Regions from separate parts of the Streptomyces sp. NPDC001750 genome, predicted to be linked through region 2. Evidence: predicted binding sites of a transcription regulator. Region 2 holds the regulator's gene; the other holds the start of a gene.

Region 1 (14,483 bases), on a different contig from region 2:
TGGAACCGCTGATCACCGAATGGTTCGAGCGCGGCGCCACGGAGGCGGAACTCCTGCACGCCCTCACCGACGGTCTCCCCAACCCCGTCCACCACGCCCCGGGCCTCGTCCGTACGCGGCTGGTCGACAAGATGCCGCCCGATCGCGCGCGCATCGCGGCCTCGACCGGAGCGGCGGCACCGCGCCCGCTGCTGCGCACCCTCGAATGCGGCGAGTGCCGCGCCCCCGGCCCCGCGGAGGCCCTGATCGGGGGCCGCTGCGGCCCCTGCCGCGGCACTGCCGACAAGGCGCCCCCCGCCGGACCGCTCGGAGCCGTTCCCCCGTTCCACGTCCGCGACCGGATGAGCGAGGTCCGGGCCGGGCTGATCCCGCGCTCCGAACGGCCGTCCAGGCTGCGGCCGTAGCGGAACGCCCCGCTGCGGCTGGGGCGGAACTCGCTTGCGGCGCGACCGCCCCCGGAGCCGGCCGGAGCGGCCGTGCCGGTCGGAGCAGCGGTGCCGGACGGTGTGACCACAGCGCTCGGCACGCCTCACGACCCTCACCAGCCCCCACATGTCCGAATCCGGCTCCCACCTGGGAGTGGTTTGATCCACTTCTTCCACCCGGCCGCTACTCCTCGTGTTCACCATGACGCCTGTTGTGATGAACCGGCCCAAAGGGGAACGACCTGTGTCCGAACCGACCCGCGAGCAGATCGCCTCGGCGCTGCGGAGCAAGCCTCCTATCGCCCTGACTCCCGGCCTCCGTCTGGAGGCCGAGCCGCACGGCGCCCTTCCGCTGCCGCCCAGTACCGTGTGGGACCTGCCGGGCGGCACCGCCTGGGTGTATTTCGGCGAGGGGAACCGGGATCTCGTACGGCCCGTGATCCTGGCCGACGGATTCAACACCGGGCCGAGCAGTCTGGACTTCTCCTGGGAGGGCCTGGAGTTCGGCGACTACGCGCTCATCAGCGAACTGCGCCGCCGGGGACACGACGTGATCCTCCTCGGGTACCACGAACGCAGTGCGTCGGTTCTGGACAATTCCCGGACCGCGCAGGCCGCGATCATGCGTGCGATCGCCGAGCGGCGGGGCGACACACCACTGGCCGTCGGCGGGTTCGGCATGGGCGGCCTGGTCACCCGGCACGCGCTGGCCAAGCTGGAGCACGAGCGCGTGGACCATCGGACCGCGTTGTACTTCTCGTACGACAGCCCGCACCGCGGTGCCTGGATCCCGGTCGCGCTCCAGGCGTTCGCGCACTACATCAAGGTGCTCGACAGCCGGTTCTCCGACCAGATCAACAGCCCGGCCGCCCGCCAGTTGCTGTGGCGGCACATCGAGGAATGGAACGGCGTACCGGCGCAGAGCGACGAACGCACCGCGTTCCTCGCCGAGATGAGGAACGTCGGCGAATGGCCGCGCAGGCCGCGGCTGATCGGGGTCGCCAACGGCACGGCCGACGGAAGCGGCACCGATGTCCGGGCCGGGGAACTGGCCCTGGAGGGCAAGGGACTGTCGGTCGTCGGCACCGAGCTCTACACCCAGGCACCGGGCGACGGCGAACTCGTCGCGAAGCCCAGGGTGGTGACCCTGAAGTCCAACGAGGTACGCACGTCCGGCCTCCCGTCCATCGACGGCGCCCCCGGTGGTTCGCTGGAGGGCTTCGGCATCCTCGCCGACGGTTTCAACGCCCTCAATCCGATCCTGGGCTTCAAGACCGACGTCCGTATCCGCTCGCACTGCTTCGTGCCGTCCGTCAGCGCGGTCGACATCCGCGACCTGGACACCGACGAGGATCTGTACGCGGACATCTCCGCGCTCCCGTCCGAGGACAGCGGGCTCGACGAATTCCGACTGGCCTCCCGGAACGAGGGCCACACCCTCGTGACCGAGGAGCTCTGCACCTGGCTCCTCGACCGGCTCCCGTAGCGTCGCGAACGCCGCGGACCCGCGAAGACCGCGAACGTCGTGGCGACGTCGTAGCGACGTTCGCGGTCTTCACGGCACGGATACGGCGCAGGCCCCCGGGACCAGGAGGTCCCGGGGGCCTGCGCTACAGCGAAGCTGTGCCGGACTTGCCGATCCCGTGGGATCAGAAGTCCATGTCACCGCCCGGCATGCCGCCCGGAGCGGCCGCGGCGGCCTTCTCCGGCTTGTCGGCGATGACGGCCTCGGTGGTGAGGAACAGCGCGGCGATGGACGCGGCGTTCTGCAGGGCGGAGCGCGTGACCTTCGCCGGGTCGATGATGCCCTCGGCGATCATGTCGACGTACTCGCCGCTCGCGGCGTTCAGACCGTGGCCGACGGCCAGGTTGCGCACCTTCTCCACGACGACGCCGCCCTCGAGACCACCGTTGACGGCGATCTGCTTCAGCGGGGCCTCCAGGGCCAGCTTGACAGCGTTGGCGCCGGTCGCCTCGTCACCCGAGAGCTCCAGCTTCTCGAAGACGGCCGAGGCCTGGAGCAGAGCCACGCCACCACCGGCGACGATGCCCTCCTCGACGGCGGCCTTGGCGTTGCGCACCGCGTCCTCGATGCGGTGCTTGCGCTCCTTCAGCTCGACCTCGGTCGCGGCACCGGCCTTGATGACGGCCACGCCGCCGGCCAGCTTCGCCAGGCGCTCCTGGAGCTTCTCGCGGTCGTAGTCCGAGTCGGAGTTCTCGATCTCGGCACGGATCTGGTTGACGCGGCCCTGGACCTGGTCGCTGTCACCGGCGCCGTCGACGATCGTCGTCTCGTCCTTGGTGATGACGACCTTGCGGGCGCGGCCGAGCAGGTCGAGACCGGCGTTCTCCAGCTTGAGGCCGACCTCCTCGGAGATGACCTGACCACCGGTGAGGATGGCGATGTCGCCGAGCATGGCCTTGCGGCGGTCGCCGAAGCCCGGGGCCTTGACGGCGACGGACTTGAAGGTGCCGCGGATCTTGTTGACGACCAGGGTCGACAGGGCCTCGCCCTCGACGTCCTCGGCGATGATCAGCAGCGGCTTGCCGGACTGCATGACCTTCTCCAGCAGCGGAAGGAGGTCCTTCACGTTGCTGACCTTGGAGTTGACGATGAGGATGTACGGGTCGTCGAGGGACGCCTCCATACGCTCCATGTCGGTGGCGAAGTACGCCGAGATGTAGCCCTTGTCGAAGCGCATACCCTCGGTGAGCTCCAGCTCCAGACCGAAGGTCTGGGACTCCTCGACGGTGATGACGCCTTCCTTGCCGACCTTGTCCATGGCCTCGGCGATGAGCTCACCGATCTGGGTGTCGGCGGCGGAGATGGAGGCCGTCGAAGCGATCTGCTCCTTGGTCTCCACGTCCTTGGCCTGCTCCAGGAGAGCGGCGGAGACGGCCTCGACGGCCTTCTCGATACCCCGCTTGAGGGCCATCGGGTTGGCACCCGCGGCGACGTTGCGCAGACCCTCGCGGACGAGAGCCTGGGCGAGAACGGTGGCGGTGGTCGTACCGTCGCCGGCGACGTCGTCCGTCTTCTTGGCGACCTCCTTGACCAGCTCCGCACCGATCTTCTCGTACGGGTCCTCCAGCTCGATCTCCTTGGCGATGGACACACCATCGTTGGTGATCGTGGGGGCGCCCCACTTCTTCTCAAGGACGACGTTGCGACCCTTGGGGCCAAGGGTGACCTTGACGGCGTCAGCGAGCTGGTTCATGCCGCGCTCGAGACCGCGCCGGGCCTCCTCGTCGAACGCGATGATCTTGGCCATGTGAAGTGGTCCTCCCGGACAGGGGTGGATTTTCTCCGGACCGAGTGGCGCCCGCGACGGACGGCCTGCGTACCGGTGGTTCCTTGCCCCACCGGCGCTGCGGACCTCACCGGCCCGGCCCAAGTTCTGTCACTCTCACCCGGAGAGTGCTAACGCCAATGATTAGCACTCGACCCCCGGGAGTGCAAGCGTCCCCCTCGGGATGTGGACAACCCCGAACGCCGGATCCAGGCGGAGGGCGGACACCCCGGAACCCGTACGGGCGCGTGGTCCCGGCCGGTCTCCCGCCGCGCCGAACAGCCAGGAACGTTCCTGGGCGGCCGGACCCCCGGAAGGTTCCGGGAACGCACGCGGGGCCCGCCCCTGGGTGCTCCCCGGGTACGGGCCCTGCGTACGTGAGTGGTGTCGTTGGTGGCCGACCGCGCCGAACTCAGCCGACGGCGAGCTTGACCATGTCCGCCTGCGGCCCCTTCTGGCCCTGCGAGATCTCGAACTCAACTCGCTGACCCTCTTCGAGGGTGCGGTAGCCGTCCATCTGGATCGCGCTGTAGTGGACGAAAACATCCGCACCACCGTCGACCGCGATGAAGCCGTACCCCTTCTCCGCGTTGAACCACTTGACGGTGCCCTGAGCCATGCCTAACTCCCCTATTACTGGCCCTTGCGCAGGACCGCACTTCGCGGACCCGGGTCAGAACTCACCCTCCGACAGGAGAGGGTGTGTGCGCCGGAACGCGTCGACCGCGGCTGAATGTATCTGCCCAACTGCCCTCTGCAACAGGTCAATCGGACGAGAATTCCGGGCAGCATCGATCGCCCGGATCTGAAGAATTCACAAGATCCCGGGGCAAGTCGGGCCGGGCAAAGGTGACTTATGACGCAGGAAGATCACACACTTTGGCCACTTCTTATCGTGACCGGGCGCATTCTCATTGGCGGGCGGCACGCGAAGCTGGGGGGACTTCCCCCACTCTACCCCGCTCAACCATGCAGAATTGCCCCCTCCGTTTTCTCTCGGAGAGGGCAATTCGGATAACTCGTGAAGTCGTCCCGGTCGGAGACCGGCCAATGACCGACGACGGCGACCGACCGGTGACCGGCCGCGGTGCGGGGAGCCTTCGGACCGTCAGCAGCCGCCCGCCACGGCGGGGATGATCGAGATGCCGGCGCCGTCCGGGGTCGCCGTCTCCAGGCCGTCCTCGAAGCGCACGTCGTCGTCGTTCACATACACGTTCACGAAGCGGCGCAGCTTGCCCTGGTCGTCCAGGACGCGGGCGGCGATGCCGGGGTGGTTGCGCTCCAGGGACTCGATGACCTGGGAGAGGTTCTCGCCCTCGGCCGGGACCTCGGACCGGCCGCCCGTGTAGGTGCGGAGGATGGTGGGGATGCGGACCTTGACGCTCATGATGGGTGTGCCTTTCTTCGGTCGCGGTGGGGATCAGGCGGTGGCGAGGCCGGCGGCGCGGAACGCGTCCAGGCTCGGGCGGATCGTCGCGGTCGCCTGCGAGGTGGCGGCCACCGCGTCCAGGGTCTTGAGGCCGTCACCGGTGTTGAGGACGACGGTGGTCAGCGACGGGTCGAGCACCCCGTTCTCGATCAGCTTCTTCGTCACACCGACCGTCACCCCGCCCGCCGTCTCCGCGAAGATGCCCTCGGTGCGGGCCAGCAGCTTGATCGCGTCGACGATCCGCTCGTCGTCCACGTCCTCGACCGCGCCGCCGGTGCGCCGGGCGATGTCCAGGACGTACGGGCCGTCGGCCGGGTTGCCGATCGCTAGGGACTTGGCGATGGTGTCCGGCTTCTGGGGCCGTACGACGTCGAGACCGGCCTTGAACGCGGTGGAGACCGGGGAGCACCCCTCGGCCTGGGCGCCGAAGATCTTGTACGGCTTGTCCTCGACCAGCCCCAGCCCGATCAGCTCCTGGAGCCCCTTGTCGATCTTCGTGAGCTGCGAGCCGGACGCGATCGGGATGACGATCTGGTCGGGCAGGCGCCAGCCGAGCTGCTCGCAGATCTCGTACGCCAGGGTCTTGGAGCCCTCGCCGTAGTACGGCCGCAGATTGACGTTGACGAAGCCCCAGCCCTCCCCGAGCGGGTCGCCGATGAGCTCCGAGCAGAAGCGGTTGACGTCGTCGTAGTTGCCCTCGATGCCGACCAGCTCGCCGCCGTACACCGCGGCCATGACGACCTTGCCCTGCTCCAGGTCGTGCGGGATGAACACGCAGGAGCGGAAGCCGGCGCGGGCGGCGGCGGCCCCCACCGCACCGGCGAGGTTGCCGGTGGAGGAGCAGGAGAGAGTGGTGAAACCGAAGGCTCGGGCGGCCTCGACGGCGATCGCGACGACGCGGTCCTTGAAGGAGTGCGTCGGGTTGCCGGAGTCGTCCTTGACGTACAGGCCACCGGTGACGCCCAGCTCGCGGGCGAGGTTGTCGGCCTTGACCAGCTTGGTGAAGCCGGGGTTGAGGTTGGGCTTCTCCGCGACGTCGGCGGGGACCGGCAGCAGCGGCGCGTACCGCCAGATGCTGTTCGGTCCGGCCTCGATGCGCTTCCTCAGCTCCTCCGGGGAGCCACTCGGCAGGTCGTACGCCACTTCGAGCGGCCCGAAACAGGACGCGCAGGCGAAGATCGGACCGAGTGCGAAACGCTCGCCGCATTCGCGGCAGGAGAGCGCCGCGGCGGGTCCGAGATCGAGGTCGGCGGGCACGGTGCCGGCGGAGGAATCGTCGGCGGAAGAGGTGTTCGCTGGAGCGGTCGCAGCGGTCTGCACGGCCATGATGGGGGAGGCCCTTTCTCCTCATCTTCCTTGCGACGCGTTTCGTCGCAAGCCGGAATTGGCACCTTCCCCACCGTGACCTCGCGGTCGGCAGGAGGGTTGCCGGGACGTCAACGGGCCGTTCCCTCAGTCCCTCTGGATGAGCGCTGTGGCACTGGAGCGATGCTCCAGGCATTTGTCGGCGGACCGACCCCGGCATGCGACGGTCGTCCGCGTTGTTCAAGACTGTAACCGAAGCACCGGACCGTCGAGATAGTCGTCCGAACCGCGAGATGGATCACATACAGGGAGTATCGACCGTGCTGGAAGAGGTCGAACGCTGGCTGACCAGGCGTTCCTGGTCGGCCGCCGACCGTCCGCTGGACCGCCTCCTGGCCGCCAAGGCGAAGGACCCGCGGCGCGGGAGCGTGAGTGTCGTCCTGCCGGCGCTGAACGAGGAGGCGACGGTCGGCGGGATCGTCACGACGATCCGGCGCGAGCTGATGGAGAAGATCCGGCTGGTCGACGAACTCGTGGTGATCGACTCCGGTTCCACGGACGCCACCGCGAAGGTGGCCCGGGAAGCCGGTGCCCGGGTGGTGCACCGGGACGACATACTCCCCCGGATACCCGCCGTGCCCGGCAAGGGCGAGGTGCTGTGGCGCTCGCTCCTGGTGACGCACGGTGACATCGTCTGCTTCGTCGACGCCGATCTGAGGGACTTCTCGGCGGACTTCGTCTCCGGCATCGTCGGCCCGCTGCTGACCGACCCGGAGGTCTGCCTCGTCAAGGCGATGTACGACCGGCCATTCGGCAACGGACCCGTCGGCCCGGCCGGCCCCGCCGAACCCGCCCCCGGAGGGGCCGCGGCCCAGGGGGGACGGGTCACGGAGCTGGTGGCCCGGCCGCTGCTCAATCTGCACTGGCCGCGGCTGGCCGGCTTCGTCCAGCCGCTGGGCGGCGAGTACGCGGCGCGCCGCTCCCTGCTCGAACAGCTGCCCTTCCCCGTCGGGTACGGGGTGGAGCTGGGCCTCCTCGTCGATGCACTGCACACGGTGGGCCTGGACGCGCTGGCCCAGGTCGACGTGGGTGTGCGCAGACACCGCCACCAGGACGGCCAGGCGCTCGGCCGGATGGCGGCGACGATCTACCGGACCGCCCAACTGCGCTTGTCCAGGGGTCACTTGGTGCGCCCGGCGCTGACCCAGTTCGAGCGCGGCGAGCACGGCTTCGTCCCGCGCACCCATGCGGTGGACACCGAGGAGCGGCCCCCGATGCGCGAGATCGAGGAGTACGTCTCGCGCCGTGCGGCGTGACGCGAGCGCGCACCGTACGACACCACCGCGGAACCGCGGAAACCATGGGACCGTTCACGGGGCGCCCGTGGGGGCACGGGAAACCGTCGGGAACCACGAGAGCCGTGCGCACGCCACCCGGGTGCCGCCGAACGTCGTCCGGCTTCGCACGTTTGAGTGGTTCCTGATCGGGCTAGATTCCGCAACATGGTCCCCGAGCACGAAGCCCAGTCCGCCGAAGCCGGTGTTCTCGTCGCGTCGAACCGCGGCCCGGTGTCGTACACCCTGAGGACGGACGGAACGCTCGACGCGAAGCGTGGCGGGGGCGGGCTCGTTTCCGGGCTGAGCGCCGTCGAGGACAAGCTCTGGGTGTGCGCCGCGCTCGGCGACGGGGACCGCGCGGCGGTCCGGCGCGGGGTCGGCGAGCCGGACGTGCGGATGCTCGACATCGACCCGGCCGTCCACACGGACGCGTACAACGGCATCGCGAACTCGGTGCTCTGGTTCCTCCACCACATGCTGTACCAGACCCCGCTGGAGCCGGTCTTCGACCCGGAGTTCCGGCGGCAGTGGGCGTCGTTCGAGACGTACAACCGGGCCTTCGCCGAGGCTCTCGCCGAGGAGGCGGGCCGGGGCGCGGCGGTCCTGGTGCAGGACTACCACCTGGCGCTGGTGCCCGGCATGCTCCGCGAACTCCGCCCCGACCTGCGGATCGGCCACTTCTCGCACACCCCGTGGGCGCCCGTCGACTACTTCCGGCTGCTCCCCGACGACATCGCGGAACAACTCCTGCGCGGCATCCTGGGCGCCGACCGTGCGTGCTTCCTCACCCGGCGCTGGGCCGACGCGTTCACCGCCTGCTGCACGGAGTTCCTGGGCGGCACGGGACGGACCGGGATCGGGGTGCACGGACTCGGCGCGGACGCCGACTTCCTGCGCCGGCGCGCGCACGAGGCTGACGTGGACGAGCGGATGGCCGCGCTGCGCGAGCAGATCGGCCCCGGACGGAGGACGATCGTGCGGGTGGACCGGACGGAGCTGTCCAAGAACATCGTGCGCGGCCTGCTCGCCTACCGCACGCTCCTCGACGAACGGCCCGAATGGCGCGAGCGCGTCGTCCATGTCGCCTTCGCCTACCCGTCGCGGCAGGACCTGGCCGTCTACCGCGACTACACCGCAGAGGTCCGGCAGGTCGCCGACGCGATCAACGAGGCGTACGGAACGCCGGGCTGGACGCCGGTCGTACTGCACGTCAAGGACGACTTCGCGCGCTCGCTCGCCGCGTACCGGCTGGCCGACGTGGCCCTCGTCAACCCGATCCGCGACGGGATGAACCTGGTCGCCAAGGAGGTCCCGGTCGTCTCCGACCACGGCTGCGCGCTGGTGCTGTCGCGGGAGGCGGGGGCGTACGAGGAACTGGGCGACGACGCGGTCGTGGTGAACCCGTACGACGTGTCCGCCACGGCGCGCGCCCTCCACGAGGCGCTGACGATGGCGGACGGCGAACGCGCCGAGCGCACGCGGCGGCTGGCCGCGGCGGCGGTCGCACTGCCGCCGCAGCAGTGGTTCCTGGACCAGCTGGCCGCACTGCGCGACTGACGCTCCCGGCGGGGAGCGAAGCGGGCGGCCCCGGGCGACCGGCCGGGGCCTGGCACGGTCGACGGAACGGCCGCGGACGGCCGGGCCGATCGGGCCGGCAGGGACGGCCCGGGGCGGCCGGAACCCACGGATCCGGTGTGGGCGAAACCTGCGGATCCGGCGTTGACGCTCCCGTCAACGAGACGCGATCGTGCGCAGTTCCAGCTCGTGTCCCACCTCACTCCGCAACAACTCCTCCAAGTGGTACAGCGTGGTGATGAGCGGGTCGTCGCGGTCGAGCACACGACCGGCGAGGCCGATCAACGAGTCGTCCTCGTGAGGCGTCGACCAGTCGAACAGCAGGCTGCACAGCGCTTCGCTGCTCTCGTCCCGATCGGCCACCATGCGCAGACCGAGCCATCTGCGCTCCACCCGGTGCCTCAGAAGCGAGGCAAAGGTCCGGATACAGTGCCACGGATCGTCGGCACCCGTACCGGACGTCAGTCGCGCGACCAGATCCTTGTACAGCTCCGCTGTTCCCAGGCTCAGCGCGCGCGCACCCACGTACGCCCAGCGGTCCGATCCCGTGCCGCCTCCGTAGGCCTCCCAGCGCGGGTTCCACAGCAGCCGGGTGAACGCTGCGCGCCCGGCGTCACCGTGCAGGGCGATGCCCAGGATCAGCCCACCGTTGCAATCCGTGGACGCGGCCCCCTCGCCCCATTCGACGAGCCTCTTCAGCCATGTCGGATCACCCGTCTTCGTCGCGAGGACCGGCAGGAACTCGGGGAACAGGTGAGAACCGACGTGCCGTTCCAGAGCCTCCGCTATCTCGGCGCGCAGATCCCGGCACGGCAGGTGCGCCAACCCCAGACAGGCGGACACCGACTCGTCGTAGCCGCCCTCGACGTGCTCCCACAGCATCCGCTCGGCCGACTCGCACCCCAGGCAGCCGACAGCGTGCAGCACGCCGGCCGGTACGCCGTCGCGCAACCTGCCCGCCCGGACACTCGCCTCCAGCAGCCTTTCGGCCACGCCGGCGTCTCCGTGCCGGGCGAAGACCGGAATCAGTTGCTCACGTGCTCCGGGATCGTCCAGGAACACCGGAAGCAGCGCCTCCGCGTCGGAGCGGGACCCGTACCGCAGCACTACGTCCACGGCCATCGACTCCCACTGCCAGGTCACCGTCGTCGGATCAACGGCGTACCTGTCGAGCAGCCTCCGCGCCGCCCATGAAACCGCCACTGCGTCACCCTCCCCGCTGCCGCCTCTGCCTCTGGGTCGCCTCTGAGTCGGCCCGTGGGTCGGCGGTCTGCCCGGACACCCGTCATCCCCCTCCTGGCCGGGACGGAGGGGCGGCAACCATGGCTTCCGCCGCACCGAACCGCTGACGGCTCAGAGGCGTGCGGCCAGGGCCGCCAGGTAGCGTACGACGGCGGCCGGGCCGTCCAGCAGCAGATCGGCCCGTTCGGCCAGCTCGGTGACCTCGGCGCTGCCGCTGCAGACCAGCAGGCCCGGGATGCTGTCGGCGCCCTCGGCACTTTCGGTGCTTTCGGTGCGGAGCTTCTCGACAGCGGCGTACGCGGCGAGGTCGCCGAGGTCGTCGCCCGCGTACAGGACGGACTCGGCGCCCGTCTCGCGGAGGTACCGCGCGAGCGCGACACCCTTGTCCATGCCGGGTGGGCGCAGCTCCAGCACCAGGCGGCCGGGTTCGACGATCAGCCCGTGGCGGGTGGCGAGTTCGCCAAGGGGTTCGCGCAGGGCCTCGAAGGCGCCTTGGGGATCGGCGGCGCGGCGGGTGTGGACGGCGAGCGCCCGGCCCTTCTCCTCGACCCAGGTGCCGTGCCAGGCGCCGTGCCGGTCGAGCACGCCGGGCAGTTCGGCGCGGGCCGCTGCCACGCCGGGGTGCGGGGCGGGGGCCTGGACGGTGCCGGTGACGGCGTCCCAGCGCTCGGCGCCGTAGTGGCCGAGGACGACGAGGTGGTCGAGGCCCGCCACCCCGGCGAAGCCGCCGTGCCGGACGGCGACGCCGGCCGGGCGGCCCGTGATCACGGCGACGGAGGCCACTTTCGGGGCGAGCGCGGCGAGGGCGTCCACGGCGCCGGGATGGGCGCGGGCCTGGTCCGGGTCCGGGACGATGTCGGCGAGCGTCCCGTCGAAGTCGAGTGCGATGACGGCACGGTCCGGGCGCGCGAGGATCGCGGCGAGCGCCTCCCGGCCTGCCGGGGTGGTGGGGGTCGGGAACTCGGACGGGGTCGCGCTCGGCGCGGGTGCGTGCGGGTTGCTGCCCATGGGGCGAGCCTATAGGCGGCGGTCGGAGGGGCGGGGGCGATCGCGGCGGGGCGTCCGCGGTGGCGGGATTCGCGGCGGCGCGGAGTGGTCGGGCTGCCGCCCCGGAGGCGTACACGACGGGCGCATGAGCGGCTACGCGACGGCCGCATGAGCGGCGTGCGCGGCCGGACGGACGCGTCAGCGGCTTACGCCGACGGCGGGGTGGTGGGCTGCCGCGTCAGCGGCGGCGTGGGCAACCAGACAGGCAGCCGCGTCAGCGGCGATCGCGGCGGGCGTCCCGGACGCGGCGCAGGCGGTTCACCGTCACCGGGTCCTCCTCCAGCGCCCGGCGGTCGTCGAGGAGCGCGTTCAGCACTTGGTAGTAACGCGTGGGCGAGATGCCGAGTTGCTCGCGGATCGCCCGCTCCTTGGCCCCGGGGCCGGCCCACGAGCGGCGCTCCAGGGCCAGTACGGCACGGTCGCGGTCGGAGAGGCCGGATGCGTTCGGTGCCTCGGACGTCTCCCGCCCATCGGTTTCGTCGGACGGTCCCGGCAGTTCCGCGGGATCGGACGAGGCAGGCGGGGCGGGCTGCGCCGGCGGGGCGGAAGGGGCGGACGGTTCGACCGGGCCGACCGGTTCGGCGGAACCGACCGGCTCGGCCGGGCGGGCCGTGTCGTCGGGGCCGTGCTCGGAGGTGGTCATATCAGCCAACCTATCGCCCGGCCGGAGGACCGCCACCCCGCGACCGCGCGGCCCTCCGCCACCGGGCGCCCCCGCTACCGTGCGGCCTCCGCGGTCGCCGCGTCCCGTCCGATCCTCCCCAGGACGGCCGCGGCGTTCCCGTCCGGTGCGACCGCCTTGCCGATGTTCTCCTTGATCGACTCGTTGGTCCTGGCCCAGGACGTCCTGCCGTACGGGTAGAACTCCGCGTTCGGCAACGCGGTCAGGAACTGCCGCAGCGGCTCGTGCTCGGCGTCGGACTCCATCGCGGCGGAGGCGCTGCCGGTGACCGGCAGCAGGTCGTACTTGTCGGCGAACTCGATGACGTTCTTGTCGGTGAAGAGGTACTCGAAGAACTTGCCCAGCTGCACCCGGTGGCCGCGCTGCTTGAAGCCCATGATCCAGTCGGCGACCCCCACCGGGCTCGTGCCGGGCCCGTCGGCGCCGGGCATCGGCACCATGCCGACGGAGATCCCGTTCTTCCGCGCCTCCCGCATCAGCGTCGGGTGGCCGTTCAACATGCCGACCTCGCCGCGCGTGAACGCGGCGAACGCCTTGCCCCGGTCGAGATCGCCGGGGGCGACCGGGCCCACCAGCCCCTTGCCGACCAGGTTCGTCCGCAGCCAGTCGAACGTCCTGATGTTCTCGGCCGAGTCGAAGTCGTACGAACCGGAGTCGTCGATGAAGCCGCCGCCCCCGCCGAGCAGCCACATCATGGCTTCGGCCTGTGCCTCCTCCAGGCCGAGCGGCAGCGCGAAGGGGTACTTCACACCGCGCTGCTCCAGCACCGCCGCGTCGTCGCGGATGTCGTCCCAGGTCCGCGGGGCGGACAGGCCCGCGTCGGCGAACAGCTTCTTGTTGTAGAAGAGCAGTCGGGTGCTGGCGACGAACGGCAGCCCGTACTGGGTACGGTCCACGCTGCCCGCGTCGGCCAGACGGGGCAGGAAATTGGCCTGGGTACGTATGGACAACAGCTGGTCGGCCCGGTAGAGCTTGTCGGCCTTCGCATAGTCGGCGTAGGCGCCGATCTGGGCGATGTCGGGAGCCTGTCCGTTCTTCACCATGGTGGCGACCTCGCGGTGGATGTCCTTCCACGAGTGGACGCTGACGTCGACCTTGATGCCGCGGTGGGACGCCTCGAAGCCCTTGACCAGGTCGTCCCAGTACTTCTTGGAGCTGTCGGCCGGGCCGGTGCCGTAGTCCGCCGCGACCAGCCGGAGCGTGACCTCGCCCGGTCCGCCGCCCCCTCCGCACCCCGCGAGCACCGCAGTCATCCCCATCGCGACCACAGCCGCCGTCATTCCCAAGTAAAGCCGCCGCACACCCAGTTCCGTTCTCATGAAGCCCTCCGGACGAGCCGCGAACCTTCCCGGTCGCCCATCGGGGGTCTACACCAGCAAGCCATCGCTTTCACAACCGGCCCTGCACGGAGCCTGGTTGACGCGAATTGCCTACCCATCGACCTGAATCGATCGGTGAACATGCTTTCACGGGACGGAACTTCGACCGAACGACCGACGCCACGCCTCCCCCTCACCAGGAACGGCGCGCGCCGGGGGCAGGGGCGACGCGCACACCTCATCGCTCCCGGTCGAACCGGACCGACCGCGACGAAGGCCGTCGACACCTGCGGAGGGGGATTTTGTATGGATCCGCAACAAACCAGAGGAGTGGACTAGACCTATCGGGGTCCCTGGGCGAGACTGTTTCCCGTGAAACACGTCATCGCCCTCGATGTGGGCGGCACCGGAATGAAGGCCGCACTGGTCGGGACCGACGGCACCCTGTTGCACGAGGCGCGGCGGGCCACCGGCAGGGAGCGCGGTCCCGACGCCGTCGTGGAGTCGATCCTCACCTTCGCGGCGGACCTGCGCGCGCACGGCGAGAAGCACCTCGGCGAAAGCGCCCTCGCGGCCGGCGTCGCCGTGCCCGGCATCGTCGATGCCGAGAACGGCATCGCCGTCTACGCCTCGAACCTGGGCTGGCGCGACGTACCCATGCGGCGGCTGCTCGGCGAGCGGCTCGGCGGCGTCCCCGTGGCGCTCGGCCACGACGTGCGCACAGGCGGGCTCGCCGAGGGGCGGATCGGGGCGGGCAAGGGCACCGACCGCTTCCTCTTCCTGCCGCTGGGCACCGGAATCGCCGGGGCCATCGGCATCGCGGGCACCATCG
Region 2 (14,483 bases):
TCCGGCGCGGCGAGATCTCGATGACCGACGACGACGCCCACGCGGACCGGTACCTGATCGCGGACGAGGCGATGACCGCGGCGGGCTTCTCCTGGTACGAGGTGTCGAACTGGGCCCGCACGCCCGAGGCCCGCTGTCTGCACAACGAGCTGTACTGGCGCGGGGCCGACTGGTGGGGCGCCGGACCGGGGGCGCACAGCCACGTCGGAGGCGTGCGCTGGTGGAACGTGAAGCACCCCGGGGCGTACGCGCAGGCGCTGGCCGAGGGGCGCTCGCCCGGCGCCGGGCGGGAGATCCTCTCCGCCGAGGACCGGCGGGTCGAGCGGATCCTGCTGGAACTGCGCCTCGCGGACGGCTGCCCGCTGTCCCTGCTGAAGCCGGAGGGTCTGGCCGCGGCCGACCGTGCGGTCGAGGACGGACTGTTGCAGCGGGAGCCGTACGGACGGGGGAGGGCGGTGCTCACCCTGCGCGGACGCCTGCTGGCCGACGCGGTGGTGCGGGACCTGGTGGACTGAGGGGCCCCGCTCGTCAGCTGCCGGAGGGACCGGATCCGGGGATCGTCACGCATTCATTCGGGCGCCGTCACAAAATCGATCAGGTGTTCAACCGAACCCAGGAGTGTCGGCTCCAGGTCCCGGTACGAGCGCACCGAGGACAGGATGCGCTGCCAGGCGGCGCCGGTGTTCTCCTCCCAGCCCAGCGCCCGGCACACGCCCGTCTTCCAGTCCTGGCCGCGCGGTACCACCGGCCAGTCGGCGATGCCCACGGACGACGGCTTCACGGCCTCCCACACGTCGATGTAGGGATGGCCGACCACCAGCACGTTCGCGTCCGACACCTGCTCCGCGATCCGGGACTCCTTGGAGCCCGGGACCAGGTGGTCCACCAGGACGCCGAGCCGGGCGTCCGGGCCGGGGGAGAACTCGCGCACGACGGCCGGAAGGTCGTCGACGCCCTCCAGGTACTCGACGACCACGCCCTCGATCCGCAGGTCGTCGCCCCAGACCCGTTCGACCAGTTCCGCGTCGTGCCGGCCCTCCACATAGATCCGCCCCGCCCGCGCGACCCGGGCGCGCGCTCCCGGAACCGCGATCGAGCCCGAGGCCGTACGCGCGGGGCGCGCCGGTGAAGCCGCCGACGGCCGCACCAGCGTGACCACCTTGCCCTCCAGCAGGAAGCCGCGCGGTTCCATCGGGAACACCCGGTGCTTGCCGAAACGGTCCTCCAGGGTCACCGTCGGCCCCTGGGCCGTCTTCTCGCAGCGGATCACCGCACCGCAGAACCCGGTGGAGACCTCCTCCACGACCAGATCGGCTTCGGCGGGGACCTCGGGAACGGGGGCGGACCTCTTCCACGGCGGGGTCAGGTCCGGCTGGTAGCTGCGCATCGGACGACGATAGGACGGGAACGGCCCACGACACGCCGAGGGGGCCCGCCTCGCGCGCCGCGAGCCCGCCCTCCCGCCGCCTTCAGGGGCCCGTGCGTCCCCCGTGCAGCGCCGCCAGCCGGTCGCGCTGGCCCCTGACGAACGCGGCGTCCACCACCGCCCCGTGCCCCGGGACGTACACCGCGTCCTCGCCCCCCAGTGCCAGCAGCCGGTCCAGCGCGGCCGGCCAGCGGGCCAAGGCCGCGTCCGGGCCCGCCTGAGGTTCACCGGACTCCTCGACCAGATCGCCGCAGAACACCACGGCGGGGGAGCCCGGCACGACCGCCACCAGATCGTGGCCGCTGTGCGCGGGGCCCAGATTCGCCAGCAATACGCGCCGGCCGCCGCCCAGATCGACCGTCCGCTCGTCGCGCACCTCGTGATCCGGCGCCACCAGCGCGGCGACGGCCCTGGCCGCCTCGTGCTCGGGCACCCCGTGGCGTACCGCGTCGGAGCGCAGATCCGCCGCCCCGCTTCCGCTCCTCAGCAGGTCCGCCGTGCCGGCCGCCCCGTACACCCGGACGTCCCCGGAGCCCGGGGCGTCCCCGGCCGCCCGGACGCCCGGGAACGCCGCGGTGCCCAGAACGTGATCGAAATGGGGGTGGGTGAGTGCGATATGCGTCACCTCACGGCCGAGCAGGGCCCGCGCCCCGTCCCGGATCCCGGCCCCCTCGCGGAGCGTGGACCCGGTATCGACGAGCAGCACGCCCTCCGCCCCGGCCACCAGTGCGGTCGTCGCGTCCCAGCCGGGCAGGCGGCGCCGTCCCGTACCGTGACCGATCCGCTCCCAGCCGAACTCTTCCCAAGAGGTGTCCATACCGGGACGCTATCGGCAGCGGACCGGTACGGTCTCGCGATCACGTGGCCGGTCGCCCTTGCTAGGTCCCCAGTCGGCCGCCGTACACTGACCGGGGGATGGCTGGCACTCGCGCCGACAGAGTGCCAGGCGGATCCCTGGGGAAAGAAATCGGGTACGGCCCGGGAACCACCGCTGAACCAGATACCTGGAGGTGCGCGCGATGCTCAGCGAACGCAGACTCGAAGTGCTGCGCGCCATCGTTCAGGACTACGTGGGCACCGAGGAGCCGGTCGGTTCCAAGGCGCTCACCGAGCGGCACAAGCTGGGGGTCTCCCCGGCCACCGTCCGCAACGACATGGCGGTGCTGGAGGACGAGGGCTTCATCGCCCAGCCCCACACCAGTGCCGGGCGTATCCCGACGGACAAGGGTTACCGGCTCTTCGTCGACAGGCTCGCGGGCGTCAAGCCCCTCTCGTCGCCGGAGCGCCGTGCCATCCACAATTTCCTCGACGGCGCGGTCGACCTCGACGACGTCGTGAGCCGCACCGTCCGGCTGCTCGCGCAGCTGACCCGGCAGGTCGCCATCGTGCAGTACCCCTCGCTGACCCGGTCGACGGTGCGGCACGTGGAACTGCTGTCGCTGGCCCCCGCCCGGCTGATGCTCGTGCTGATCACGGACACCGGCCGGGTCGAACAGCGCATGATCGACTGCCCCGCCCCGATGGGTGAGACCTCGCTGGCCGATCTGCGGGCCCGTCTCAACAGCCGGGTCGTCGGGCGCCGATTCCCGGACGTCCCGCAGCTGGTGCAGGACCTGCCGGAATCCTTCGAGAGCGAGGACCGGGGGACCGTGTCCACCGTGCTCTCCACCCTGCTCGAAACCCTGGTCGAGGACACGGAGGAGCGCCTGATGATCGGCGGCACCTCCAACCTCACCCGCTTCGGACACGACTTCCCCGTGATGATCCGGCCGGTGCTGGAGGCATTGGAGGAGCAGGTCGTGCTGCTGAAGCTGCTCGGTGAGGCCAAGGACTCGGGCATGACCGTACGCATCGGGCACGAGAACGCCCACGAGGGACTGAACTCCACGTCCGTCGTCACAGTCGGCTACGGTTCGGGCGGCGAGGCAGTCGCCAAACTCGGCGTGGTCGGACCGACCCGCATGGACTACCCCGGAACGATGGGAGCGGTACGCGCAGTGGCACGTTACGTCGGACAGATCCTGGCGGAGTCGTAAGTGGCCACGGACTACTACGCCGTACTCGGCGTGCGCCGCGACGCCTCCCAGGACGAGATCAAGAAGGCATTCCGGAGGCTCGCCCGCGAGCTGCACCCGGACGTGAATCCCGATCCGAAGACCCAGGAGCGGTTCAAGGAGATCAACGCCGCCTACGAGGTGCTGTCGGACCCGCAGAAGAAGCAGGTCTACGACCTCGGCGGCGACCCGCTGTCCGCCTCCGGCGGCGGTGGCGGCGCGGGCGGCTTCGGACAGGGCGGCTTCGGCAACTTCTCCGACATCATGGACGCGTTCTTCGGTACGTCGTCGCAGCGCGGGCCCCGCTCGCGCACCCGGCGCGGCCAGGACGCGATGATCCGGCTGGAGATCGACCTCGCCGAGGCGGCGTTCGGCACCACCAAGGACATCCAGGTCGACACGGCCGTCGTGTGCACCACGTGCAGCGGCGAGGGCGCCGCTCCCGGCACCTCCGCCCAGACCTGTGACATGTGCCGCGGGCGCGGCGAGGTCTCCCAGGTCACCCGGTCCTTCCTGGGCCAGGTCATGACCTCGCGGCCCTGTCCGCAGTGCCAGGGCTTCGGCACGGTCGTGCCGACCCCGTGCCCGGAGTGCGCCGGGGACGGCCGCGTCCGGTCGCGCCGCACGCTCACCGTGAAGATCCCGGCGGGTGTCGACAACGGCACCCGCATCCAGCTCGCGGGCGAGGGCGAGGTCGGCCCCGGCGGCGGCCCGGCCGGCGACCTGTACGTGGAGATCCACGAACTGTCGCACCCGGTGTTCCAGCGCCGCGGCGACGATCTGCACTGCACCGTCACGATCCCCATGACGGCGGGCGCGCTCGGCACGAAGGTGCCGCTGGAGACGCTCGACGGCCTGGAGGAGGTCGACATCAGGCCCGGCACGCAGTCCGGCCAGTCGGTCCCGCTGCACGGACGCGGCATCACCCATCTGAGGGGCGGCGGACGCGGCGACCTGGTCGTGCACGTCGAGGTGATGACCCCGACGAAGCTCGACCCGGAGCAGGAACGACTGCTGCGCGAACTGGCGAAGATGCGGGGCGAGGAACGGCCCACCGGCCAGTTCCAGCCCGGTCAGCAGGGGCTGTTCTCCCGGCTGAAGGACGCCTTCAACGGCCGCTGACGGGCCCCGCCCGGGTCGTCGAGCGGCCCGGCGCGGGTTTCCGCGGACCTCGTGCGCCGTTCTCCGTCCGACGGGGAACGGCGCACGGTCGCGTCCCGCGCACGCCGGGGCGCGCCGGACGTGACACGATGCGGTCATGTCATCCGTGTTGACCGATCTCTGCCGGTATCCGATCGTGCAGGCCCCCATGGCGGGCGGTACGTCCCGTCCGGAGCTCGCCGCAGCCGTCTCGGAAGCGGGTGGGCTGGGCTTCCTCGCCGCCGGGTACAAGACGGCCGACGGCATGTACAACGAGATCAAGCGGCTGCGCACGCTCACCGGCCGGCCCTTCGGCGTCAATCTCTTCATGCCGCAGCCCGACCTCGCCGACCCGAGCGCCGTCGACGTGTACCGGCATCAGCTCGCGGGCGAGGGTGCCTGGTACGAGACCCCGCTCGGCGACCCGGACGCCGGCGGGGGCGACGACGGCTACGAGGCCAAGCTCGCCGTCCTCCTGGACGATCCCGTCCCGGCCGTCTCGTTCACCTTCGGCTGCCCGACCCGCGACACCCTCGACGCGCTCGCGAACGTCGGCACGTACACCGTCGTGACGGTGACCACGCCCGAGGAGGCCCAGGCGGCCCAGTGGGCGGGCGCCGACGCGGTCTGCGCGCAGGGCGTGGAGGCGGGCGGCCACCAGTCCACCCACCGCGACGACCCGCTGAACGACGGCACCGGCATCGGCCTGCTCTCCCTGGTCGCGCAGGTCCGCGAGACCGTGGAGCTGCCGATCGTCGCCGCGGGCGGACTGATGCGCGGCTCCCAGATCGCCGCGGTGCTCGCCGCGGGCGCCCAGGCGGCGCAGCTCGGCACGGCGTTCCTCGTCTGCCCCGAGTCCGGCGCGAACCCGCTGCACAAGCAGGCGCTGACCAATCCGCTGTTCGCGGGGACCGCCCTGACCCGGGCGTTCTCCGGCCGTCCCGCCCGTGGGCTGGTCAACCGCTTCATGCGAGAGCACGGTCCGTACGCCCCCGCCGCCTACCCCCAGATCCACTACCTGACCGTCGGACTGCGCAAGGCGGCGGCCACGTCCGGGGACGCCCAGGGCATGGCCCTGTGGGCGGGGCAGGGACACCGGATGGCACGCGAGGTGCCCGCCGGCCGGCTGCTCGGCCTCCTCGTCGAGGAACTGGACGCCGCGCGGGCGGCGCTGAACGCGGGGGGCACGCGATGACCGCACCCGTCTTCGTCGTCGACGAGGTCCCCGACGGGCCGGAGTTCGTGCTGGAAGGACCCGAAGGGCGGCACGCCGTCTCGGTGAAGCGGCTGCGTCCCGGCGAGGACGTCGTGCTGACGGACGGCGCGGGCCGCTGGACGGAGGGCGTCGTCAGGGCCGCCGAGGGCAAGGACCGGCTCGTGGTCATGGATCTGACGGGGATTCACGAGGAGCCGCCGCCCGCCCCCCGGATCACCGTCGTCCAGGCGCTGCCCAAGGGCGACCGGGGCGAGGTCGCCGTGGAGACGATGACGGAGACCGGCGTCGACGCGATCGTGCCCTGGCAGGCATCGCGCTGCATCACCCAGTGGAAGGGCGAACGCGGCCTCAAGTCCCTCGCGAAATGGCGCAACACCGCCCGCGAGGCGGGCAAGCAGTCGCGCCGGGTGCGATTCCCCGAGGTGGCGGACACGCTGACGACCAATCAGGTCGCCGCGCTCCTGGGCACGGCGGACTTCGCCGCCGTCCTGCACGAGGACCGTGACCACGACAGCGAACCGCTGGCCACCGTCCAACTCCCCAGCCAGGGCGAGATCGTGCTCGTCGTCGGTCCCGAAGGGGGCGTGTCCCCGGACGAACTGGCGGTCTTCGCCGAGGCCGGCGCCCGCACCTGCCGTCTCGGCGCGAGCGTGCTGCGCACCTCCACGGCCGGAACGGCGGCGACGGCCCTGCTGATGGGGCGCACCGGCCGCTGGTCGTGAGCGCCCTCCCGCGCGCCGGTGCCACCCCGAAGGGGCCGCGAGCCGTCTACCGTCTCGCGATCGAACGGTGGGAAGCTGCCCGTATGGGGACAACAAGGGCATGGTGTCGTAGCGGAATCCGTCGATTTCTGGCCGCGTCCGCGCTCACGGGCGCGGCGGTCGCGGGGCTCGTCGCCTGTGATCCGGCGGGCGGTCTGAACTCCGCTTCCATCGCCGTGACCACCGACCGGACCGGCACCAGCGCCCTGCAGCGCAACGGGGTCGACGTGCGCTGGCTGAGCTGTTCGGCCGGTGTCGACCGCCTGGACGGGGGCGGGACGGTGAACGGTTCGCCGGCCGCCTCCCTGCCCCGGACCGGGCACGTCGAGTGCACCGGCAGGACCGGGAGCGGACAGGACATCTCGCTCAGCGGCAAGGTGACCCAGGCCCTCGACGGGCGGTGCGTGCGGGGCGACCTGACCGCGCGGGCCGACGGCAGGGACGTGTTCCGGACGGACGTGCTCGGCGACTGCGACGCCAGACCCACGTTCGGTGCGGTGTACCCGCCCGGGAACAGCGGCCAGGGCGGCGCCCGGCCCGCGGTGACCGTGACGGTCACGGTGACCGGTGCACCCTGGGGCTGAAGCCTGTTGCGGAACGGGGCCGGCGCTGGTTCCCCGCGTGGTCCGACGCACCGAGGGCCTGCTCCGGTCCGGCTTCCTGTCGACCGACCGTGCATGACGATCCTGCGCACGAGGTGCTGCGCGATCCTGCGGGCCGTGCGGCAACAGGCGTCAGGCCCTGTCGTCGAACTGCCGCCCGCCGTGCGGCGCCTGTCGGGCACACTCGCGGTGCTGTCGGAGTCGTCCTCCTGGGGCCGGTACGAGGACGATCCACGCCTCGCGCTCAACGGAGTCTCCCCTGTTCGAGCGGAGCCGGGAACCCGGGGAAGCACCGGACGCCGCACGGCCCGGCCCCCGGCCGGACGACGGCGGTTCGACGACAGGGCCCGGTGACCGGGGCGGTGGGCCGCCGCGGGGCCCGACGCACTCCGGCCAACCCGGTACCGCCGGGCACGCCCGCGGCCTAGGGTGATCGGTGTGACGCAGTCTGCCTACCTCCGATACCCCCATGTCCAGGGCGATGTGATCGCCTTCACCGCCGAGGACGACGTCTGGCTGGCACCGCTGGACGGCGGCCGGGCCTGGCGCGTCAGCGCCGACAATCGGCCCGTCACCCACCCGCGGATATCCCCCGACGGGACACGGGTCGCCTGGACGTCCACCCGGGACGGAGCACCCGAGGTGCACGTCGCACCCGTCGACGGCGGCCCGTCCCGGCGGCTCACCCACTGGGGCGACGCCACCACCTCCGTACGCGGCTGGACGCCGGAGGGCGACGTACTGGCCATCAGCGCGTACGACCAGGCGTCGTTGAGACGCAGTTGGGCCAGGGCCGTCCCGGTCGACGGCGGGCCCGCGCGGACCCTGCCGTACGGGCCGGTCGGCTCCGTCGCGCACGGCCCCGGCGGACGGGTCCTGCTGCTCTCGGCCACCATGGGGCGCGAGGCCGCCGCGTGGAAGCGCTACCGGGGCGGCACCGCGGGCAAGTTGTGGATAGAACGCGAGGAGCGACCGGAATCCGCCGACGGGGCCGCGGAGTTCATACGCGTCCACGAGGACCTCGACGGCAACATCGAAGCCCCGATGTGGGTGGGCGGTGGGGTCTCCCCTGCTCGAGCGGAGTCGAGAGCTTGGAGTGGGGTCTCCCCTGCTCGAGCGGAGTCGGGAGCTTGGAGTGGGGTCTCCCCTGCTCGAGCGGAGTCGAGAGCTTGGGGACGTATCGCGTTCCTCTCCGACCACGAGGGCGTCGGCGCGGTCTACTCCTCCCTCCCCGACGGTTCCGACCTGCGCCGCCACACCGGCATCGAGGGCTTCTACGCCCGGCACGCGACCACCGACGGCACCCGCGTCTGCTACGCCTCCGCCGGTGAACTGTGGCTGCTCGACGACCTCGACGGGGCCGAGCCCCGCCGCCTCGACATCCGGCTCGGCGGCCAGCGCGCCGACCTCCAGCCGCACCCCCTGCACGCGGGCGGCCACCTGGAGAGCGCGTCCCCGGACCGCACCGGCCGCGGCAGCGCGGTCGCCACGCGCGGCGCCGTCCACTGGGTCACCCACCGCGACGGCCCGGTCCGCGCGCTCGCCGTCGAACCCGGCGTACGTGCCAGGCTGCCCCACACCTTCCAGGCCGACGGCGACCAGCACGTCGTCTGGGTCACCGACGCCGAGGGCGACGACGCCCTGGAGTGCGCCCCCGCCACCGGCATCGCGCCGGGCGCCGTGCCGCGCCGCCTCGCCGCGGGGCGCCTGGGCCGGGTGCTCGGCCTCGCCGCGGCGCCGGACGGCAGCAGGTTCGCCGTCGCCTCCCACGACGGGCGGGTGCTGCTCGTCGAGCGGGAGAGCGGCGAGGTCCACGAGGTGGACCGCAGCGAACACGGCGACGTCTCCGGTCTGGTCTTCTCGCCCGACTCCGCCTGGCTCGCCTGGTCGCACCCCGGGCCCGACCCGCTCCGCCAGCTCAAGCTGGCGCACCTCGCCGACCTGTCAGTGGCCGAGGCGACCCCGCTGCGCTTCCGGGACTTCGCCCCCGCTTTCACCACCGACGGCAAGCACCTCGCGTTCCTCTCCGAGCGGTCCTTCGACCCGATCTACGACACCCACGTCTTCGACCTGGCGTTCATCGGCGCCTGCCGCCCGCACCTGCTGACGCTCGCCGCCACCACGCCCTCCCCGTTCGGGCCGCAGCGCCACGGCCGCCCGACCGAGAAGGAGAAGGGCGGCGGGGACGGCGAGGACAACCCGACCGCGCTGCCCGTCACCCGCATCGACCTCGAAGGGCTCGCCGACCGGATCGTGCCGGTGCCCGTCGAGGCCGCCAGGTACTCCGCGCTGCGCGCCGCGAAGGACGGGCTGCTGTGGCTGTGCCACCCGGTGACCGGGGTGCTCGGCACCAGCGGCGCCACCCCCGACTCCCGCGAGCCCGAGACCGTCCTGGAGCGGTACGACCTGGAGAAGCTGCGCTGCGAGGAACTCGCCTCCGACGTCGGCGCCTTCGCGGTCAGCGGCGACGGCAGGCGCCTGGTCCTGCACACCCGGGGCAAGCTGCGCGTCGTACCCTCCGACAGCCGGGTCCCGGCCGGGGACGACGACCACGACGGCGACACGAGCGTCACCGTCGACCTCACCAGGATCCGCCGCACCCTCGACCCGGCCGCCGAATGGCGCCAGATGTACGACGAGGCCGGGCGCGTCATGCGGGACAACTTCTGGCGCCCCGACATGGGCGGCGTCGACTGGGACGCGGTCCTGGACCGCTACCGCCCGGTGCTGGACCGCGTCGCCACCCATGACGATCTGATCGACCTGCTGTGGGAGGTGCAGGGCGAACTCGGTACCTCGCACGCCTATGTGCGGCCCCCGGCCTGGTGGCGCGACGAGAACGCCCGCCAGGGACTGCTCGGCGCGGACATCTCCCGTACGGACGAGGGCGCCTGGCGCATCGACCGCATCCTGCCGTCCGAGACCTCCGACCCCGAAGCCCGCTCGCCGCTCGCGGCACCGGGGGTGGCGGCGCGCGTCGGGGACACGATCCTGGCCGTCGACGGACATCCCGTCGACCCGGTCGCCGGACCCGGGCCGCTGCTCACCGGCTCGGCCGGAAAGCCGGTCGAACTGACCGTCTCGCCCGTGGACGGCGGCGACCCGCGCCATGTCGTCGTCGTTCCCGTCGCCGACGAGGAGGCGCTGCGCTACCACGCCTGGGTCGCCGACCGCCGGGCGTATGTCCACGAGCGGTCCGGCGGACGCCTGGGCTACCTCCACGTCCCCGACATGGTCGGCTCCGGCTGGGCGCAGCTCCACCGCGACCTGCGCGTCGAGGTGGCCCGCGAGGGCCTGGTCGTGGACGTCCGGGAGAACCGCGGCGGCCACACCTCGCAGCTGGTCGTGGAGAAGCTCGGCCGGCGCATCGTCGGCTGGGACGTGCCGCGCGGCATGCGGCCCACCAGCTACCCGCAGGACGCGCCGCGCGGCCCGGTGGTCGCCGTCGCCGACGAGTTCTCCGGATCGGACGGCGACATCGTGAACGCCGCGATCAAGGCACTGGGCATCGGTCCGGTGGTGGGCACCCGTACCTGGGGCGGTGTGGTCGGCATCGACAGCCGCTACTCCCTCGTCGACGGGACATTGGTCACCCAGCCCAAGTACGCGTTCTGGTTCGAGACCCACGGCTGGGGCGTGGAGAACCACGGGGTCGACCCCGACGTCGAGGTCGTGATGGCCCCGCAGGACCACGCGGCGGGGCGCGACCCGCAGCTGGACGAGGCGATCAGGATCGCGCTGGCGTCGCTGGCCGAGACCCCGGCCAAGCGCGCGCCGCAGCGGCCGGGGGCGTAGGGCGCGTTGCGAAAGTGGCGTCGTCCGCCCGAAGGGCGGGGCCCGCGGCGTCCGGCGCGGTGCGTCGCGAGGCGGAGGGTCGTCCTCGTACGGGGTGTACGTGGACGGTCCCGACGACGCGGCGAGGCGCCGTGCCAGGCGTCGCGGGCCGGACGGGACTTTCGAAACGCGCCCCAGCGCCTCCCCGGGCGGTCCGGACCGCAGCTCCGGCCCGGACCGCCTGGTCGCGCCGACCCGTTCCGGGCGGCGACCTCCCGTGCGCCCACCCGGGCTCGCGGGCGGTGGCGGCCGCCCGGATACCATGCCGTACAACGATCACCACCCCACAGCGACCAGCACCGACCGAGGAGCCGAGCCCATGGCGGGAGAACCGCAGCCCGACTGCCTGTTCTGCAAGATCGTTTCGGGTGACGTCCCGGCGACCATCGTCCGGGAGACCGAGACCACCGTGGCCTTCCGGGACATAAACCCGCAGGCCCCCACCCACGTCCTCGTCATCCCGCGTCTCCACCACCCGGACGCCGCGTCGCTCGCCGCCGCCGCGCCGGAGGTCGCCGCCGACATACTCCGCGAGGCGGGGAACGTCGCCGCGGACGAGAAGCTCGTGGAGACCGGGTACCGGGTCGTCTTCAACACCGGCTCCGGCGCCGGACAGACCGTGTTCCACGCGCATGCCCACATCCTGGGCGGCCGCGGCATGCAGTGGCCTCCCGGCTGACGCTCCCGGCACCGGGAAACACGGGAACGAGCGAGAACACACCATGTCCGTACGCGAATTCGTGGTCCTCGGCACCGCCAGCCAGGTCCCGACCCGACACCGCAACCACAACGGCTATCTGTTGCGCTGGGACGGCGAGGGCATCCTCTTCGACCCCGGTGAGGGCACCCAGCGCCAGATGCTGCGCGCCGGTGTCGCCGCGCACGACATCGACCGGATCTGCGTGACGCACTTCCACGGCGACCACTCGCTCGGCCTGGCCGGGGTGATCCAGCGGATCAACCTCGACCAGGTGCCGCACCCGGTCACCGCGCACTACCCGGAGAGCGGCCGGCGCTTCTTCGAACGGCTGCGGTACGCCACCGCCTACCGCGAGTCCGTCGAACTGACCGAGGCGCCGGTCGCCACCGACGGCGTGCTCGCCGTCACGGACGCGTACACGCTCAGCGCCCACCGCCTCTCGCACCCCGTCGAGTCGTACGGCTACCGGCTCGTCGAACCCGACGGGCGCCGCATGCTGCCCGACCGGCTCGCCGCGCACGGCATCGAGGGACCCGACATCGGACGGATCCAGCGCGAGGGCGCCCTCGGCGGCGTCACGCTCGACGACGTCTCCGAGCACCGGCCCGGCCAGCGGTTCGCGTTCATCATGGACACCCGGCTCTGCGACGGCGTCCACGTCCTCGCCGAGGGGTGCGACCTGCTGGTCATCGAGTCGACCTTCCTCGACGAGGACGAGCGGCTCGCCGCCGACCACGGGCATCTGACCGCCGGACAGGCCGCCCGGATCGCCCGGGACGCGGGCGTGCGGCACCTCGTGCTGACCCACTTCTCCCAGCGGTACGACGACCCGGCCGTCTTCGAGGCCCAGGCCCGCGCCGCGGGGTTCGAGGGCGGGCTGACCATCGCCCGCGACCTCGACCGGATCCCCGTGCCCACCCGGCACCACCCGTCGGCCGCTTCGTGACCCGGCGGACCCGGGCGACCGGGGGCGCTCCCTGATCCGCGCCCCGTCGCCCCAGGTCGATAGCCTGGTGGTGACCCGGCACCGCCTGCCGTGAACCGGCAGCCGCGGCCCCACGAGCACCAGCCCCTGTGAGCGAGAATCCCGTGCACCGTCTCCCCAAGGCCGAACTCCACCTCCACATCGAGGGGACCCTCGAACCCGAGCTGGCCTTCGCGCTCGCCGAGCGCAACGGCGTGCGGCTGCCCTACGCGGACACCGAGGAGCTCCGCACCGCCTACCGCTTCGAGGACCTGCAGAGCTTCCTCGACCTGTACTACGCGCTGATGGCGGTGCTCCGGACCGAGCGGGACTTCGAGGAACTTGCCGACGCCTATCTCGCCCGCGCCGCCGCCCAGGGCGTCCGGCACGCGGAGATCTTCTTCGACCCGCAGGCGCACACCGCCCGCGGTGTTCCGATCGGCACCGTCGTCGAGGGGCTCGGCCGGGCGCTGGAGCGCAGCGAGCAGAGGCACGGCATCTCCACCCAGCTGATCATGTGCTTCCTGCGCGACCAGTCCGCCGAGTCGGCCATGGAGACCCTGGAGTCCGCGAAGCCGTATCTGCACCGGATCAGCGCCGTCGGCCTCGACTCGGCGGAGGTCGGGCACCCGCCCGTCAAGTTCCGCGAGGTGTACGAGGCGGCCGGGGCGCTCGGGCTGCGCAAGGTCGCCCACGCGGGCGAGGAGGGCCCCGCCGCGTACATCCGGGAGAGCCTGGACGTCCTCGGCGTCGAGCGCATCGACCACGGACTGCGCTGCATGGAGGACCCGGAGCTGGTGGAGCGGCTGGTCGCGGAGCGGGTTCCGCTCACCCTCTGCCCGCTGTCCAACGTGCGGCTGCGCGCCATCGACACCCTGGAGCGGCACCCGCTGCGGGAGATGATGGCCGCCGGGCTGCTCTGCACGGTGAACTCGGACGACCCGGCCTACTTCGGCGGCTATGTCGCCGACACCTTACACGCCGTCCACGAGGCCCTCGGCCTGGACCGCGAGCAGCTGCGCACCCTGGCCCGCAACTCCTTCGAGGCCGCCTTCCTCGACCACGACGAGGAGCGCAGGGCCCGCTACCTGGCCGAGGTCGAGGCGTACACGTTCGACTGAGAGCCTGTCGGATGACCGTTGATCAGAAATCCGGTACGGCACGGTGCGTGCGATGCCAAGGCGACGGGACGCGCTCGTGGCAGAGCCGACAGGGCATTTCGGCAGCGCCGGAGGCGTGCGCGCCAGGGCGTGGCGGCCCGGTCAGGGATTGCCCGACAGACTCTGAGCGGCCCCGGCCGACGGGCCGGCCGTCCGGAACGCGTCCCGGTCCGGACGGCCGCCGCGCAGCGCGGGCGGGCTGATCTCCGCGACGGCCTGTTCCGGCGCGCCCAGTTCGGGCACCGGGCCGGGCACCGCGCCGCTGCTGGCGGCGAGCAGCGCGGCCGGGGCACCGCCCCTGCGGCGCACCGCGCCCGGCAGCAGCGGCCGGCCGCCGGTGTGCAGGGCGACGGCCGTGAAGGGGACGGCGACCAGGAGCGTGAGGGAGCCGAGCAGCAGGCCCATGACCGGATACCCGGCCTGCTCGGACAGCACGCTGCCGAGCACCGGCCCGCAGGCCACGCCGACGGACGAGGCGGAGCCCGCGAGGACCGCCCACCGGCCGCGCACGTCCAGGGACGCGGCCAGACCGATCAGGTACGACAGGACCACCGGGTAGACGGTGTTCCACAGGATCTCGCCGGTCGCGAACGAGCCGAGGTCCCCGGCCGACGAGCTGAGCACGA

Evidence for each region. Region 2 encodes HrcA, which represses chaperone genes, less so after heat shock. Its sites were predicted from a motif close to TTNGCACTCNGNNNNNCNGAGTGCNAA; they were not measured.
Region 1: groL (chaperonin GroEL) is a predicted target of HrcA. The motif match lies at 3,860-3,886, and genes of this name have one in related genera.

Annotation. Positions count from the first base shown of each region.
Region 1 is NZ_JBIAUE010000019.1:15,167-29,649, forward strand. It holds gene ACFYY6_RS25990 (hypothetical protein) at 1-404, shown strand, start outside; gene ACFYY6_RS25995 (hypothetical protein) at 670-1,911, shown strand; gene groL (chaperonin GroEL) at 2,075-3,697, opposite strand; gene ACFYY6_RS26005 (cold-shock protein) at 4,128-4,334, opposite strand; gene ACFYY6_RS26010 (MoaD/ThiS family protein) at 4,824-5,102, opposite strand; gene thrC (threonine synthase) at 5,136-6,470, opposite strand; SAM riboswitch class I at 6,489-6,616, opposite strand; gene ACFYY6_RS26020 (glucosyl-3-phosphoglycerate synthase) at 6,770-7,765, shown strand; gene ACFYY6_RS26025 (trehalose-6-phosphate synthase) at 7,952-9,343, shown strand; gene ACFYY6_RS26030 (hypothetical protein) at 9,518-10,564, opposite strand; gene otsB (trehalose-phosphatase) at 10,715-11,611, opposite strand; gene ACFYY6_RS26040 (DUF3263 domain-containing protein) at 11,865-12,146, opposite strand; gene ACFYY6_RS26045 (extracellular solute-binding protein) at 12,368-13,612, opposite strand; gene ACFYY6_RS26050 (ROK family protein) at 14,024-14,483, shown strand, end outside.
Region 2 is NZ_JBIAUE010000012.1:201,447-215,929, forward strand. It holds gene hemW (radical SAM family heme chaperone HemW) at 1-515, shown strand, start outside; gene ACFYY6_RS20325 (DUF3097 domain-containing protein) at 569-1,387, opposite strand; gene ACFYY6_RS20330 (MBL fold metallo-hydrolase) at 1,470-2,243, opposite strand; gene hrcA (heat-inducible transcriptional repressor HrcA) at 2,446-3,462, shown strand; gene dnaJ (molecular chaperone DnaJ) at 3,463-4,602, shown strand; gene ACFYY6_RS20345 (nitronate monooxygenase) at 4,739-5,815, shown strand; gene ACFYY6_RS20350 (16S rRNA (uracil(1498)-N(3))-methyltransferase) at 5,812-6,558, shown strand; gene ACFYY6_RS20355 (hypothetical protein) at 6,642-7,181, shown strand; gene ACFYY6_RS20360 (hypothetical protein) at 7,275-7,553, shown strand; gene ACFYY6_RS20365 (S41 family peptidase) at 7,638-10,994, shown strand; gene ACFYY6_RS20370 (histidine triad nucleotide-binding protein) at 11,353-11,712, shown strand; gene ACFYY6_RS20375 (ribonuclease Z) at 11,756-12,679, shown strand; gene ACFYY6_RS20380 (adenosine deaminase) at 12,808-13,818, shown strand; gene ACFYY6_RS20385 (MFS transporter) at 13,960-14,483, opposite strand, start outside.